3 regions of the Halomonas huangheensis genome follow, and region 3 is predicted to be linked to each of the others. Evidence: predicted binding sites of a transcription regulator. Region 3 holds the regulator's gene; each other region holds the start of a gene.
The links. Region 3 encodes PhoB, which activates phosphate uptake and scavenging genes when phosphate is short. Its sites were predicted from a motif close to TGTCATANNNNTGTCANA; they were not measured.

Region 1 (5,136 bases), 770 kb from region 3:
CCCACCCCAATGCCAGCCACCACTGCAGTGCCTTTATCGCCGGGCCTCCGGGGGAGCAGGTCCATATCGGCTTTTCCGACGACGGTGAGCCCGGCGGCACCGCAGGCCGCCCGATGTACCAGGCCCTCACCGGTGATGGCATCGGCCAGGTAGCCGCGGTAGTCACTCGCTACTTCGGTGGTATCAAGCTGGGCACCGGTGGCCTGGCTCGCGCCTACACCCAAGCGGTAATGGCTGCTCTGGCCGAGGTGCCCAGACGAGAAGTCACCGAGCGGCGTGAGGTGCGTGTGCGCATCGAGTTTGCAGGGGAAGCCGACACCAGAGATTGGTGTGCGCAACACGACATCACCATCGTCGATGTTCTCTATGCTGCCGACGGAGTGACTCTGGCATTGGGTTGGCCCAGTGATACCCAGGTAGATGTCAGCGCTCTGCATTCGCGCCTCAAGGGCAAGTTGCAATTGGAAGATGACTCCCAACTGACACCATGACACGCTCGAGTGTTGTTGTTAGCCAGGCGCGATGCCGGTCATTACCAGGCATGCTGGTAACTACCCGGCTTATACCCCTGCGGTCGCCCTGGTGGCAGCGACTCCATCAACGTCCATGTCGACAGCCTTTTCCGCAGCAGTTGCTGAGTTGCCGGCAGGTGCCATTTCCCCGATGTAGCGGGCGCGTTTTTCCGGCTTCAGCTGCGTGACATCCACCGCCACCAGCCCATCGATACAGTAGCTGAACCCGGTATCGACGCCGAAAGCATGGAAGCTGACGCCTCCGGGCTGAGCCACCTCCACATACTGCTTGTAGAGCGCAGGCACACCAGCCCCCATCGCCTGCAGCGCATGCCGGAGGCGCTGAAAATCTTCCTTGATGTCATTACCGGAGAACAGCCGTTCGGCCTCATGACGCCCGGCCGACGACAACTGCACCGGCGCCCGCGGTCGAATCAGACTGGTGTCATTGGCGTGATAGTGACGGTAATAGCTGAGCAGCAATTCCTTGGCCAACGGTGGCATATGATTGGGAATGGTCACCGGGCCAAACAGCCAGCGAACTTCTGGATGCTTGCGTAGATAGGCGCCCAGACCCAGCCACAGATAATCCAGGCTGCGACGCCCCCAATAACGTGGCTGGACAAAGCTGCGACCGAGCTCCAGGCCATTGCACCATTCCTGCAAGGGCGCATTATCGAGGTGAAAGATGGTCGAGCTGTACAGACCCTCGACGCCACGCGCCTCCAGAATCTTGCCTACCTCGCCAAGACGGTAAGCACCGGCAATCTCGAGATCCTTGTCATCCCAGAGCACCAGGTGCCGATAGAGAACATCGTACTCATCGATATCACGCTTCTTGCCGGTGCCCTCACCAACTCGGCGGAAGGTAATCTCACGCAAGCGCCCGATTTCATGCATTACTGCCGAATCGGGGCGGTAGTCAAACAGCAGGATCTGCTTGCCATCCGGCGTTTCTCCGAGGCGCTCGGCACACGACAGTTCCTCTCTCAGACGCTGGCGACTTTCCGGGTGAGCAATCCCCGACTCACTGACAAAGACACCACTACGCCCTTTACCCAGACGATAGACGTGTTTACGCAATAGCTTGAGCTTGGCAGCAGTTGCCAGATCATCACGATCGAAGCGCTGCAACGGAATCTCGCCGCCAACGCGCATCGCAACCTGTCGCCCGCGCTGACGAAACATCTCATGCGGCAACAACAGCGTGCCCAGTGGCGAATAGAGAGACGTCAGCGAATAGAACAGTGAGGAGTTACGTCCTCCGACATGTACCGGCACAATCGGCGCATTGGTACGGCGTGCAGCATGCAGAAAGCCAGACATCCAGTCGCCATCCTTGATGCCGGAAGGACCAGCGCGAGAAACCTCCCCAGCGGGAAACACGATTACTGCCTGCTCATCATCCAGCGCATCGACAATCCCCTGCAGACTCTTGCGAAACCCCTTGCGCGACAGGTTATCCACCGGCAGCAGCAAAGGCGCCAGCGGGCGGATCTGCATCAACAGGTCATTGGCAATGATCTTAACGTCAGGTCTCAGGTCGGCCACCATGCGCACCAACGCCAGGCCGTCGAGGGCTCCCAGTGGATGGTTGGCGACGATAACTACTCGTCCAGTCACCGGGATATTGTCACGCTCGCGTGAGGAAAGGGTATAGCCGAAGTCCAGCCGCTCCAGCACTCGGTCGATAAACTCCATGCCACCGGCATTCTGATGCTGGATCAGAAAGTCATTGATCTCCTGCTCATGCACCAGCCGCTTGAGCCCGGCCACGAGCAAGCGCCGACACCAACTCGGCCAACGCTGAACCGCTGGAGCCTTGTCACGCAATGCGCCATCGATGTCGATCATCTGCCTTCCCCTTGCCGCGGTAGCAATGGGGCCAGACTAAGCTGAGAAAATGACAGTTGGATGGCTATTGCGTGGTAGTTCGGAGACTCTCCGCAGCTAGCGGACAAACCAGCGGATACGAGTGGTCCAGAGCCGCTCTGTGAGTCACCAATACAATAGCGCCCTCCCCGTTACCGAGGAAGGCGCCATTTCCTTGAGTGGCAGAGCAACCTCAACCGAGGTACTTGATCATCACCCCGGCGGCTACCGCCGACCCGATGACACCAGCCACATTCGGCCCCATGGCATGCATCAGCAGGAAGTTATGCGGATTGGACTCCAGACCTATCTTGTTGGAAACCCGAGCCGCCATCGGCACCGCCGACACGCCTGCGGAACCGATCAAAGGGTTGATCGGGTTCTTGCTGACCATATTCAGCACCTTGGCCATCAACACGCCACAGGCGGTACCGATCGCGAAGGCCACCATGCCCAGACCGAGAATCCCGAGGGTCTCAACCGCCAGGAAGCGATCCGCCATCAACTTCGAGCCCACCGAAAGGCCGAGGAAGATGGTGACGATATTGATCAGCGCATTCTGAGCCGTATCCGATAGACGCTCGACCACGCCACATTCGCGCATCAGGTTACCGAAGCAGAACATCCCCAGCAGCGGTGCGGCGTCTGGGAGAAACAGCACAACCAGAATCAGCAGCGCCAACGGGAAGACAATCTTCTCCAGGCGAGAGACCGGACGCAGCTGCGTCATGGCGATCTCGCGCTCCTTCGCCGTGGTCAGGGCACGCATGATCGGTGGCTGAATCAGCGGCACCAGCGCCATGTAGGAGTAGGACGCGACTGCAATCGCGCCCAGCAACTCCGGCGCAAGGATGCTGGCCACATAGATCGAGGTCGGACCATCGGCGCCGCCGATGATGCCAATGGCTGCTGCCTGATTGAGGGTAAAGTCCATCACCCCGGCCGCCGACAGCACCACCGCACCCAGCAGTGTGGCAAAGATGCCGAACTGAGCCGCCGCACCAAGGAACAGTGTCCTGGGGTTGGCCAGCAATGGGCCGAAATCGGTCATCGCGCCAACCCCCATGAAGATCACCAACGGCGCAATACCGGAAGCAATGGCCACACTGTAGAACTGATACAGCATGCCATGTGCAAAACCAGCATCCATGGCGACATCATTGGCCGCACGCAGCAGCGCCGGCGAGATATCCCCATGCAGCAACTCTTCCAGGCCGTGTCTCCAGCTCGCGATATCAGCGCCCGCAGGCAGGCTGGTTCCCAGCGCCTGAGCCATCTGCGTCAACAGCTCGGGACGACCCAGATGCGCGGCCTGCTCAGCTGCCGACAGCGCCAGCCCAGCCTCGGGGATGTTGGCCAGAATGCCGCCGAAGCCGATCGGAACCAACAACAGTGGCTCGAATTTCTTCGCCATCGCCAGCCACAACAGCATCAGCCCGACCACGATCATCACCGCCTGACCAAGGCTCAGGTTGTATAGCCCAGAGCCATACCAGAGCGTCAGAATCTTCTCCATGATACGCCCCTAGAGGACGACCAGTGCGTCGCCTACAGACACACTGTCGCCTTCACTCACCTTGACCTCGGATACGGTGCCGGCCGCCTGAGCGCGCACCTCGGTTTCCATCTTCATCGCCTCGAGGATCACCACAACATCACCCTCGGCCACGCTGTCACCCGGCTTGACGTTGACCTTGAAGATATTGCCGGCCAGCGGTGCATCCACGCTCATGCCACTGGAAGTAGCCGGTGCAGGCGCAGATGAAGGCGAAGATGAAGAGTCCGCCACCTGAGTAATCTCACCACCTTCACTGACCTCAACCACATAGGCATTACCGTTGACCTTGACGGTGTAGGTCTCCGGACCATTGGAAGGTGCCGCGGTACTGACCACAGCAGTCTGAGTGGCCGACTGGGCAGATTCCAGCGTCGGCGCGGGCTCGAAGGCATCGGGATTATCGCGGTTCTTGAGAAACTTCAAGCCAATCTGCGGGAACAACGCATAAGTCAGCACATCATCGATCTGCTGCTCACCCTCGGCCAGACGAATATCATCACTAGCCGCCTTGTCGGTAAGCTCACCGGTGAGACGCTCCATTTCCGCGCTCAAACGGTCAGCCGGGCGCTCGGTAATCGCCTCTCCACCTTCCAACACACGTTGCTGCAATTCACGGTTGAAGGGAGCCGGCGCCACACCGTACTCACCTTTGAGCAGCGCCTGCACTTCGCGGGAGATCGACTTGTAGCGTTCTCCCATCATCACGTTCATGACCGCCTGCGTCCCAACGATCTGAGACGTTGGCGTGACCAGAGGGATATAACCGAGGTCCTCACGCACTCGCGGTATTTCAGCAAGTACATCATCGAGACGATCCCCCGCCCCCTGCTCCTTGAGCTGGCTTTCCATATTGGTCAGCATGCCACCCGGCACCTGAGCGACCAGAATGCGCGAGTCAATGCCCTTGAGAGAGCCTTCGAAGGCAGCATATTTCTTGCGCACCTCACGGAAATATCCAGCAATGTCTTCGAGCAACTCGAGATCCAATCCGGTATCACGCTCAGTGCCCTTGAGGATCGCCACCAGCGACTCGGTAGGACTGTGTCCATAAGTCATCGACATCGAAGAAATCGCGGTATCCACATTGTCGATGCCGGCTTCAGCGGCCTTGAGCGCCGTCGCCGTGGACATGCCGGTCGTGGCATGGCACTGCATGTGGATGGGAATATCCAGGGTCTGCTTGAGCCGTGTTAC
Region 2 (5,136 bases), 1.7 Mb from region 3:
CCGGCACCGAGTTGATGACGTCATCGGACAACGAGGAGATGAACGGGATGATCATGATCCCCATCACGATGCCTGGCGCGAGCGCGTTGTTGAAGGATGCTTCCAGACCAAAGAAACCAGCGACGGCGACGATGATCGGAGCCACGGTAATCGCTGCAAAGAAGCCATACACAACGGTGGGGATACCCGCCAGAACTTCCAGTACCGGCTTGAATACGGTGCGTACTCGCTGAGGTGCAAACTCGGACATGTAAATGGCCGACAACAGACCGACCGGAATCGCCACCAACATGGCGATGAAGGTGATCATGAAGGTACCGGCGAATAACGGAACAGAACCGAACTGGGCTGCTGTAGCGCCCTCCTCCGCACGTCCAGCCGCTTCCAGGAAGCTGGCACCGGGATTCCAGACGGTACCGGTGATGAAGTCCCAGAAGTTCTGCATGTTGAAGAAGCGCACCGCCTCGAAGACGATCGACAGCAGAATGCCCAGGGTGGTGAAGATGGAAATCATCGCTGCGCCAGCAAGGATAAAGCGAATCACCCTTTCAATAGCCTGACGCGCATGAAAATCGGGGCGCACCATATTGATGCCGATTACCAGACCGACACAGGCAATGGCCAGGCAACTCGCCAATAACAGCATCGGCGGGATATCGGCACCCAACAGCAGCATGATAAAGGAGGCAATCGCGCCTATCGCGAGTGCGGGACCAGCAGTCGACAGTACGGTAAACCAGGCATACTGATCAGGCTGGGCATACATCGCGGTGCCCGAGGCGCGTACTCGCGTCGCCTTCGAACGTCCCAGCAGGTAAGCGACCAGACCCAGCACCAGGAGTGCGCCACAGAACATGGCCAGCAGTTGATTGGTCTGCATTGGTGTCTCTCGGTGTTCTATGCCCTGTCGAGCATCGGCTCGCCAGAACGTGTTCCGGCCGACAACCTGTGAGGCTGCCGGCCGGTGTGGTTGAGGCTTACGCCTTACTCACTCAGATCGGCCAGCTCAAGCTGGTCATGCCCTTCTACCGCGGCACGCGCTTCGCCACGCGTATCTTCTGGCGCCGGAATCAGGCCAATTCCCTTCAGATAGCCGATATCACCAATCATCTGTTCGCTCATGAACAGATTGGCGTACTCGCTCATGGCCGGCACATCTTCTGCATGCTGGTTCTTGACGTAGAAGAACAGCGAACGAGACACCGGATACTCACCGGAACCAATGGCGTCGGGCGTCGGTGCCACACCATCGACATTGGAGCCGATCAGGGTGTCTGCATTTTCCTCGAGGAAGGAGTAGCCGAAGATACCGAAGGCATCACGGTTCTCAGCGAGACGCTGAACAATCAGGTTGTCATTCTCTCCGGCATCGATAAAGGCGCCATCGGCACGGATATCGGTATAGCCTTCACCAGCATAGGCTTCCATGCCTTCAGAGGCGGCTTCCATGACCAGCTCACCGAACGCATCACGGGTACCGGACGTGGTGGGCGGACCATAGACGGAGATCTTGCGATCCGGCAGTGAAGAATCGACATCGCTCCACTTCTGGTAGGGATTGTCGACCAGCTCACCATCGACCGGCACCTTGGCAGCCAGCGCCAGGAACAACTGCTCACGAGTTACATCCATCGGCTCGTTGTCCGCGGACTGTGCAAAAGCGATGCCGTCATAACCAATGAAGGCTTCGGTGATATCGGTCACACCGTTAGCTTCACAGGTCTCGAACTCTGTCGGCTTCATGCGACGTGAAGCATTGGTGATATCGGGAGTCCCTTCACCTACACCGGCGCAGAACAGTTTGATACCGCCACCGGAGCCGGTGGATTCGATGACAGGAGTCGCGAACTCGGTAGTGGCACCGAACTCTTCCGCAACATAGCTGGCGAACGGATAAACCGTGCTCGAACCGACGATACGGACCTGATCACGAGCCTGAGCAACACCAACCACGCCGATCACGGCAGCAGCAATGGCGGTAGTCTTGAGGATGCGATTCATTATAGGTAGCTCCCTGTAAGGTAGAAGTGGTCAACCTTCGCGACGCCAACATTGCCGCAGAAAGATGACAGACTCATGACAACTACCCGGGAACCGCATTTTTTCGTCCGCAAAGAGCTTCGGGTTGCTCGTCGCTCGTCGCTGGCCACTGCTGGCCACTGCTGGCCACTGCTGGCCACTGCTGGCCACTGCTGGCCAGCAGCCTCACCCCAACGCCTTTACCAGCAAACTGAACGCAGCCAACGCGCAGAGCCCGAGCGAGCCTGCCTGCAACAGCCCACGCGGAATATAAGGGGCCAGCACCGCCCCCAACGCATGCCCTGCCACCACCAATGGCAAGAAGCTCAAACTGACGCCCAGCGTCCAGAAGTGGACCTGACCGGCCATGGTGGCCAGCGCAGCGAGGGTCATGATGGATGAGATCAGAAAGAAGGCCGCCAGGTTACCACGCAAGCGCTCCATAGGCATGCCATGCATCAGCAATACCATCGGTGGCCCACCAATCGCGGCCACACTGCCGAAGATACCCGATACGAAACCAGCACCGAACATCGATACGCGATTGACCGGCAGACGCCAGCGAAACAGGGTCACGACAACGGCGAAGAGCACGATGCCTGCAATCAGCAACTCGAGTATTGCCATGGGCGCGATCACCAGCAACCAGACACCGAGTATCGTTCCCGGAACCTTGCCGATAAGTGCCGTGGAGATATCGCGCATCTCGACCTGCTGCCAATAGCGCCTCACCACCAGGCAAGACACCAACAAGCCGTAGAAGACCAGCACCACCGGCACCAGGCGTGGCGCGACCAACAGAATCAGCGGCGCTCCCACCACCGCCATGCCGAATCCGGTGGTGCGCTGAACGAAGGCTCCCAACGCCAACGCCAGCCCCACTCCCAGCCAGTTCAGCGGCGTTAATTCGCTCCACACCCACCAGCCCTGCCAAAAATCACATAGCCACTCAAGCATTGGCACTGCGCTCCGGGATGCCATCGTTGCGCGCCAGTACCCTCAGACTCAGGTTACCGATCGTTGCTACGCTGAGCATTGCCACAACCATCGGCCAGGCAGAGTCGATTTCAAAGGCAGTGACAAGAACTCCGACCAAAGCGCCACAACTGAACTGAATACAGCCCTGCAATGCCGTGGCAGTAGCACTCATATGGCTGAACCGGTCCAGAAGTGAGGAAATGGCGTTCGGCGAGATCAGGCCCATCACACCGAGGAACATCATCACCAGCGGCACCACGGTATAGATCGAATCATTGCCACTGAGCACCAACACCACCAGCGCCACGCCGGCACACCATTGAATCGCCAACCCCAGGCGCAGGTTCTGCTGAGGACTGCGCTTGCGCAGCAGATGAATATTGACGCGATTGGACAGCACCATGACCAGCACGTTGGCACCGAACACCACTGGATACACCGCTGGGCTCAGTCCGTAATACTCCATGTAAAGGAACGGCGATGAGGTGACGAAGGCGAAGATCCCGGCGAACGCCATCGAGGTCGCGAGGATATAGCCCATGGCTCGCCGGTCTACCAACACGCTGACATAGTTACGCAACACCTGACGTGGCGACGCCACTGGCAGACCTGGAGCTCGCGTTTCCGGCAAATGGACACTCAGCAACCACATCAGGAATAACGCATAAACAGCGAGGAACAGGAAGATCAGCCACCAGTCGGCCACATACAGCAACATGCTGCCGACTGCTGGGGCAGCCAGAGGCGCCAGCATCAGAATCATCGCCATGGTCGACATCACCTTCGCCGCCTCACGACCACTGAAACAATCGCGCACAATAGCCGCCGAGTTGACCACACAGGCCCCTCCTCCCAACGCTTGAATGAAACGCAGCACCAATAGTTCCGGCAAGGTATTGACGAAGATAATCGCCAAACTGGCCAACATGAACACTACCTGACCGCCAAGCAGTACAGGCTTACGACCCAGACGGTCTGACAATGGACCGCACACCAGTTGTCCCAGTGCAAAGCCGACAAGGAAGCTGCTCAGCGATAGTTCAGTATGATGAACACTGGCGCCCACCGAGTCCGCCAGCGACTTCATCGCGGGAAGATAAGCATCAATGGCAAAAGGCGCCAGAGCAGTATTGGCTGCTACCAGCAGCGAAACACGCCGAGCATTCAGAGACACGCAACCTCCAGATAACGAATGGTAGTGTGATCCACACAAGAGAATGCTCCTGCCCAGGCTCTCCCTGAGGAAACGCCAGCATCAACAATCTTGTGAAACACCACACTTAGGCAACTAATGATAACTCAGGACAGCGCTACCGCCACGCTCCCCCTCATCTTCAGGAAAAACCTGCGTCAGCTCATGACAACAGGTATATGTGACGCCAGTCTGATCAGATACCGTCAAGCGTCCAGAATTGGCGATAGTAGCCTTTGGCCGACTGTCGCCGGTCACAGTGCCTTGTTAGAGTATGGGAAGCCCAACCACGGAGGACTCTCTCGATGGCAGCAGATCTACTTTCCCAACTGAAAGCCATGACGACAGTGGTTGCCGATACCGGTGACCTGGATGCCATTCGCCGCTTTGCCCCAACCGACGCAACCACCAATCCCTCATTGATTCTGCAGGCAGCCCAGCACGGTGAGCGTCGTGCACGTCTTGCCGCTATCGCCCGTGAAGCCAACGATATCGACGATGCACTGGATGCCGTTGCAGTAGAGATCGGCACGGAGATCAGTGCGCTGGTGCCCGGTTATGTTTCCACCGAGGTCAGTGCCCGACTGTCGTTCAATACCGAAGCCACCCTATCCCGTGCTCACTCGTTACTCGAGCGCTATGCCCGCCATGGCGTGCCTGCCGAGCGCATTCTTATCAAGGTCGCCTCGACCTGGGAAGGAATTCGTGCCGCCAGAACACTTGAGCGTGAAGGCATTCGGACCAACCTGACGCTGCTGTTCAGCTTTGCCCAGGCACAGGCCTGTGCCGATGCCGGTGTTACCCTGATCTCCCCCTTCGTCGGCCGCATCCTCGACTGGCACAAGGCCCAGAATCCAGATGCCGATTTCTCTGGTGATCGTGATCCTGGCGTGCAATCAGTCAAACAGATCTACGACCACTACAAGGGCCATGGCTATGGCACCATC
Region 3 (5,136 bases):
GCGCGGCTGCAATCCGGTTGCTACCAGCACCAGATCGGATTGCAGTTGTTGGCCGTCATTCAGTATCAAGGTGGCTTGAGCGCCCTGCTGGTCCACCCTGGTCACCAGACGCTGATAATGGACATCAATACCTGAGGCAACAAAGACACGGCCCAGCGCCAGCCCCAGTGGCTCTGGCAACAAACGTGGCAGAAGCGCCTGCTCGGGGCCCACCAGCGTCACCTGATGTCCACCGGCCTGCAGATCATTGGCGAATTCACAGCCAACCAGCCCCAGCCCGACAATCGCGACCCTCGCCGGACGCCCCAGTGACTCCAGAGCGGCATGGAACCCTCGGTAATCATCGAGATCATTGATGGAAAATACTCGATTAGCCAGTGATGAGCCGATCGCAAACGGTGGACGTGGAACAGCACCGGTTGCCAGCACCAGGTCCGACCACGGCAGACGCTCCTCTCCAATCACCAGTTGCTGCGCCTTGGTATCAATGGCATCGACCCTGGTTCTGGTGCGAACCACCGCGCCGAGCTGATCTGCTACCTCAAGCGCCGAGCGCATGGCCAGACGCTGTGGCGGCATACGCTTGGCAAAGCCAGTGGACAGCAGCGGCTTGGAGTAGTCGTCACCGGAATCGGCGGTTATCAGGGTGATGGGGCGGTCATTGCCCAGAGCACGCAGTTGGCGGGCAAGGCCGATTCCCGCCATGCCAGTGCCAATGATCGTCAGGGGTGCTTGCATCTTGCTTCCTCAGGTCCTTGCAGGCTTACGGAGGCCATCGGGGGCCAATCCCGTCTATGCCACATGGTACACTACCGCCCCCCAGCGGTTTACGACGGCGACAGGGGTTCGAGCTGGCGTGGGGTTTGAACTGGCATGAATGTTGAGCAGACATGATATTTGGAAAGCGCGATGACACAGGATCCTCGATGGCAGCCGCTGGCGACTGCACGGCCGAAGATGAGCCAGAGCTGGTGGCAATGGATCTCCTCTCGTGACTCCTTGACCCAACGCCTGGTACAGGCCGCAGGAGAGCGCCGCTTCAATGTCCGCCTGCTCGATGAACGCAGTGGTCAACCCTACCACGACGAAGCCGCCGCACTCGGCCTGATGGACGGGCGCCGTGCCTGGCTACGTGAAGTCGCGTTGTGCGTCGATGACCAACCTTGGGTGGTGGCGCGTTCGGTCGCCCCTTTGGTTCCACGTCGTTCAGCACCTTTTGCCGGGCTCGGAGAAACCTCACTGGGCAGTTGGCTGTTTCGCCAGCCAGATCTCGAGCGTGGTCCCATCGAAGTCAGTCAGTCACCGCGCCCGATCCATGGTGAGAGCGGGATCTGGCAACGCCGCTCAGTCTTTCGCCATGATGGTTGGGCGTTGCTGGTTCAGGAAGCCTTTCTGCCACAGATGTGCCGCGATCTGTCACTGACGCCCTGAGCCTTACAGCGGTACTGGTCAACCCCGGCTGGCCGCGATAGGCTGACCCCATTTCCGATCAGGCCGCATCGACAGCAACGCGGCAGCCAACCACGAGATAGCCAGATGGATCGATCCCTGCTGCGCCCACAAGGCCTGCTGACGCGCCTCCCCGATTTTCTCGCCCTGATGCGCCTCGACCGCCCTATCGGCACCTGGCTGCTGATGTGGCCAACGCTATGGGCGTTGTGGGTCGCATCGCAGGGCATCCCGGAACGCAGCACGCTGCTGATCTTCGTGCTCGGTGTCTATCTGATGCGTGCCGCCGGCTGCGTGATCAACGACTACGCGGATCGTCATTTCGACGGTCACGTCAAACGCACCCGCAACCGGCCGCTGGCGACTGGCCGTATCAGCGAGACCGAAGCCAAGGTGCTGTTTGCGTTGCTGATTACTGCGGCTTTCGTGCTGGTCTGGTTCACCAACGGCTTTACCGTCTGGCTGTCATTGATCGGCGCGGCGCTGGCCGCCTGCTACCCCTTCATGAAGCGCTATACCAACCTCCCCCAGGTCGTACTGGGCGCGGCCTTTTCCTGGGCAATTCCCATGGCCTTCGGTGCAGTACTGGGCGAGGTGCCCAAGGTCGCCTGGTTGCTGTTTATCGCCAATGTGCTGTGGACGGTGGCCTACGATACCCAATACGCCATGGTCGATCGTGATGATGACCTGCGCGTCGGCATCAAGTCGACGGCAGTACTGTTCGGGCGCTTCGATTGCCTGATCATCGGGCTGCTGCAGCTGGCCACATTGGTATTGCTGATCTGGGTCGGTGCCCTTCTCCAACTGGGCGGTTTCTACTGGTTGGGCCTGGCCTCCATGGCCGCGACCTTCCTCCACCAGCAACGCCTTATTCGTGATCGCGACCGCGACCGCTGCTTTCAGGCATTTCTCAACAATCACTGGTCGGGCCTGCTACTGTTCGCGGGGCTGGGATTGAGCCTGTACCCCAGCATCACTCCTTGAGTAACTTTCAGTCACTGAACGGCACCAATTCAGCTTCCGGCAGCATATTTTTCGGCATGCCATATTCATGTTTCTGCACAAGCTGTAACCAAAACGTCATAATTAAATGCTGTCATCATCAGCGTAGTATCTTGTGCTCCTGAGCACTGTCCATGCCCCAGAGCAGTATTTACGCCCCTGATTCATGAGGCCCCGGGATGACCGCCAAGACCGTTCTGATCGTCGACGATGAAGCGCCTATCCGTGAGATGATCGCTGTGGCGTTGGAAATGGCCGATTACCGCGTACTCGAGGCCGACAACGCCCAATCCGCGCATGCGATTATCGTCGACCACCAACCCGACCTGGTGCTGCTCGACTGGATGATGCCTGGTACCAGCGGTATTGAACTGGCTCGTCGTCTCAAGCGCGAGGAAACTACCGCAGAATTGCCGATTATCATGCTCACCGCCAAGGGTGAGGAAGACAACAAGATCCAGGGGCTCGAAGCCGGCGCCGATGATTACATCACCAAGCCGTTCTCACCGCGAGAACTGGTCGCCCGCCTCAAGGCAGTACTGCGCCGTGCGACGCCACGAGGCATCGAGGACCCCGTTGAAGTTGAGGGTTTGATGCTCGACCCGGTCAGCCATCGCGTCAGCGTAGAAGGTCGGTCACTGGAAATGGGTCCGACCGAGTATCGCCTGCTACAGTTCTTCATGACCCATCAGGAACGTGCCTACACCCGTGGCCAACTGCTCGATCAGGTGTGGGGTGGCAATGTCTATGTGGAGGAGCGCACCGTGGATGTTCATATCCGCCGCCTGCGCAAGGCACTCGGTGAGCCGCATCAGCAATTGATTCAGACGGTCCGCGGCACCGGCTACCGCTTCTCCGCCAAGGTGTAAGGGCCATTAGTGGGACTTCTCTGGAGACGCGAGCTGTGGCGACTGACTGCACTGGTTACGATTGGTGCGCTGCTCGGCTGGCCTTTTTCCCTTGCCGCCTGGGGCATCATCATCGGCCTCGGCCTGATACTGGCCTACCATCTGCGTCAGCTACACGCCCTCTATGACTGGCTGACCCACCGTCCTCAGCAGGAACCCCCCGCTGCCACCGGCATCTGGGGTGAGTTGTTCGATCGTCTATACCGCTACCAGAAAGGCCAACGCATCACCCAGCGTCGCCTACGCTCGACGCTGCAGCGTATCCAGGAATCGTCTGAAGCCATGCGCGACAGCGTGGTGATGCTCGACCGCCATGGTGACCTCGAGTGGTGGAACAGCGCCGCCGAACGCATGCTCGGGCTCAAACCAGCCCAGGATCGCGGCCAGCACATCACCAACCTGCTGCGTGATCCGCGCTTCGTCGGTTACCTCAACAAACGAGACTATCGCGAACCGCTGTCGCTGCCGTCGCCCATCGACGAGAACATGATGCTGCAGTTCCAGATCACCCTGTATGGTGACGACGAACGGCTGCTCATGGCACGCGACATCACTCGTCTCCACCGCCTCGAACAGATGCGCCGTGACTTCGTGGCCAACGTCTCGCACGAATTGCGCACGCCTCTGACCGTACTGACTGGCTACCTGGAAACCTACAGCGACATGGCGGAGATGCTTCCAGCACGCCTGGCGCGGAGCATCGATCAGATGCAGGGACAGACCCGGCGCATGCAGAACCTGGTCAATGACCTGCTGCTGCTGTCACGGTTGGAAAATGACCAGGGCGGCAATGACCATGTCCGTCTCGACCCGCGCAGTCTATTGCAGGCCGTGGAACGCGATGCCAACGCGCTATCCAATGACCGCCAGCGAATCGAGATCAGTGTCGATGACCCCCATGCGCTCTGGGGTAGCGAAAAGGAAGTCCACAGCGCGCTGTCCAACCTCGCCTTCAATGCGGTGCGCTATGCCGGAGACGGTGCGCACATTCAGCTGCGCTGGCGTTCCTGCCCGGGAGGTGCCTGCTTCGAGGTCGAGGATAATGGCGAGGGCATCGATCCACGCCACATCCCACGCCTCACCGAACGCTTCTACCGTGTCGACAAGGGACGCAGCACCGCTACCGGTGGGACCGGCCTTGGCCTCGCCATCGTCAAGCACGTGCTGCTGCGCCACAATGCTCACCTCGAGATCAGCTCACAGCCTGGTCAGGGCGCGACCTTCCGCTGTATCTTTCCTACCCAGCGGCTGGTTGATATTGCCGCCAATGACGAGCCCGGCGCAGCGCAGTGCAGCCAGGCACAGACACCAGAGTAGCGCAGGATACTGGCTACCCCTTGTCTCAACGTCCGCTGCTGCCATCGGTCACCGCTGGTAGCTGTCGATAGTGTTGATCCCACATCAGGACCGCTCCCGCCACAGCACCCGGCAGCAGGAACAGGTTCGCCAACGGAATCCAGGTCACCAGCGTCACCAACCCGCCAAAGCTGAGACTCGGCCACCAGCGAGCCGACAGGCGCTTGCGCATATCCCGGAAACTGACCTTGTTGTTGTCCATCGGATAGTCGAGGTAAGTGATGGACATGGTCCAAGCGGTGAACAGCACCCAGAGCAGCGGCGCAATCAGGTTCAACACCGGAATCCAGCTGATGATGAACAACGCAATCATGCGCGGCAGGATATACGCCAGCTTGACCATTTCCCGGCCCAGCGCGTCGACACCGGTCTTCAGCCAGCCACGATCATCGAGCGGCTCCCTGCCGGTCAGCTCGACTTC

Region 1: the regulator PhoB is predicted to act here: its motif matches at 2,415-2,432, upstream of olsF (bifunctional ornithine lipid synthase OlsF).
Region 2: the regulator PhoB is predicted to act here: its motif matches at 2,065-2,082, upstream of AR456_RS07190 (PstS family phosphate ABC transporter substrate-binding protein).

What each region holds. Positions count from the first base shown of each region.
Region 1 covers NZ_CP013106.1:710,285-715,420, reverse strand. The annotation lists gene AR456_RS03290 (IMPACT family protein) at 1-491, shown strand, start outside; gene olsF (bifunctional ornithine lipid synthase OlsF) at 561-2,366, opposite strand; gene AR456_RS03280 (sodium ion-translocating decarboxylase subunit beta) at 2,578-3,900, opposite strand; gene oadA (sodium-extruding oxaloacetate decarboxylase subunit alpha) at 3,910-5,136, opposite strand, start outside.
Region 2 covers NZ_CP013106.1:1,600,826-1,605,961, reverse strand. The annotation lists gene pstC (phosphate ABC transporter permease subunit PstC) at 1-880, opposite strand, end outside; gene AR456_RS07190 (PstS family phosphate ABC transporter substrate-binding protein) at 985-2,001, opposite strand; gene AR456_RS07185 (sulfite exporter TauE/SafE family protein) at 2,206-2,976, opposite strand; gene AR456_RS07180 (Bcr/CflA family multidrug efflux MFS transporter) at 2,969-4,171, opposite strand; gene tal (transaldolase) at 4,495-5,136, shown strand, end outside.
Region 3 covers NZ_CP013106.1:4,696,417-4,701,552, forward strand. The annotation lists gene AR456_RS20455 (NAD(P)/FAD-dependent oxidoreductase) at 1-738, opposite strand, end outside; gene AR456_RS20460 (chorismate--pyruvate lyase family protein) at 910-1,431, shown strand; gene ubiA (4-hydroxybenzoate octaprenyltransferase) at 1,537-2,433, shown strand; gene phoB (phosphate regulon transcriptional regulator PhoB) at 2,631-3,320, shown strand; gene phoR (phosphate regulon sensor histidine kinase PhoR) at 3,330-4,676, shown strand; gene cysZ (sulfate transporter CysZ) at 4,702-5,136, opposite strand, start outside.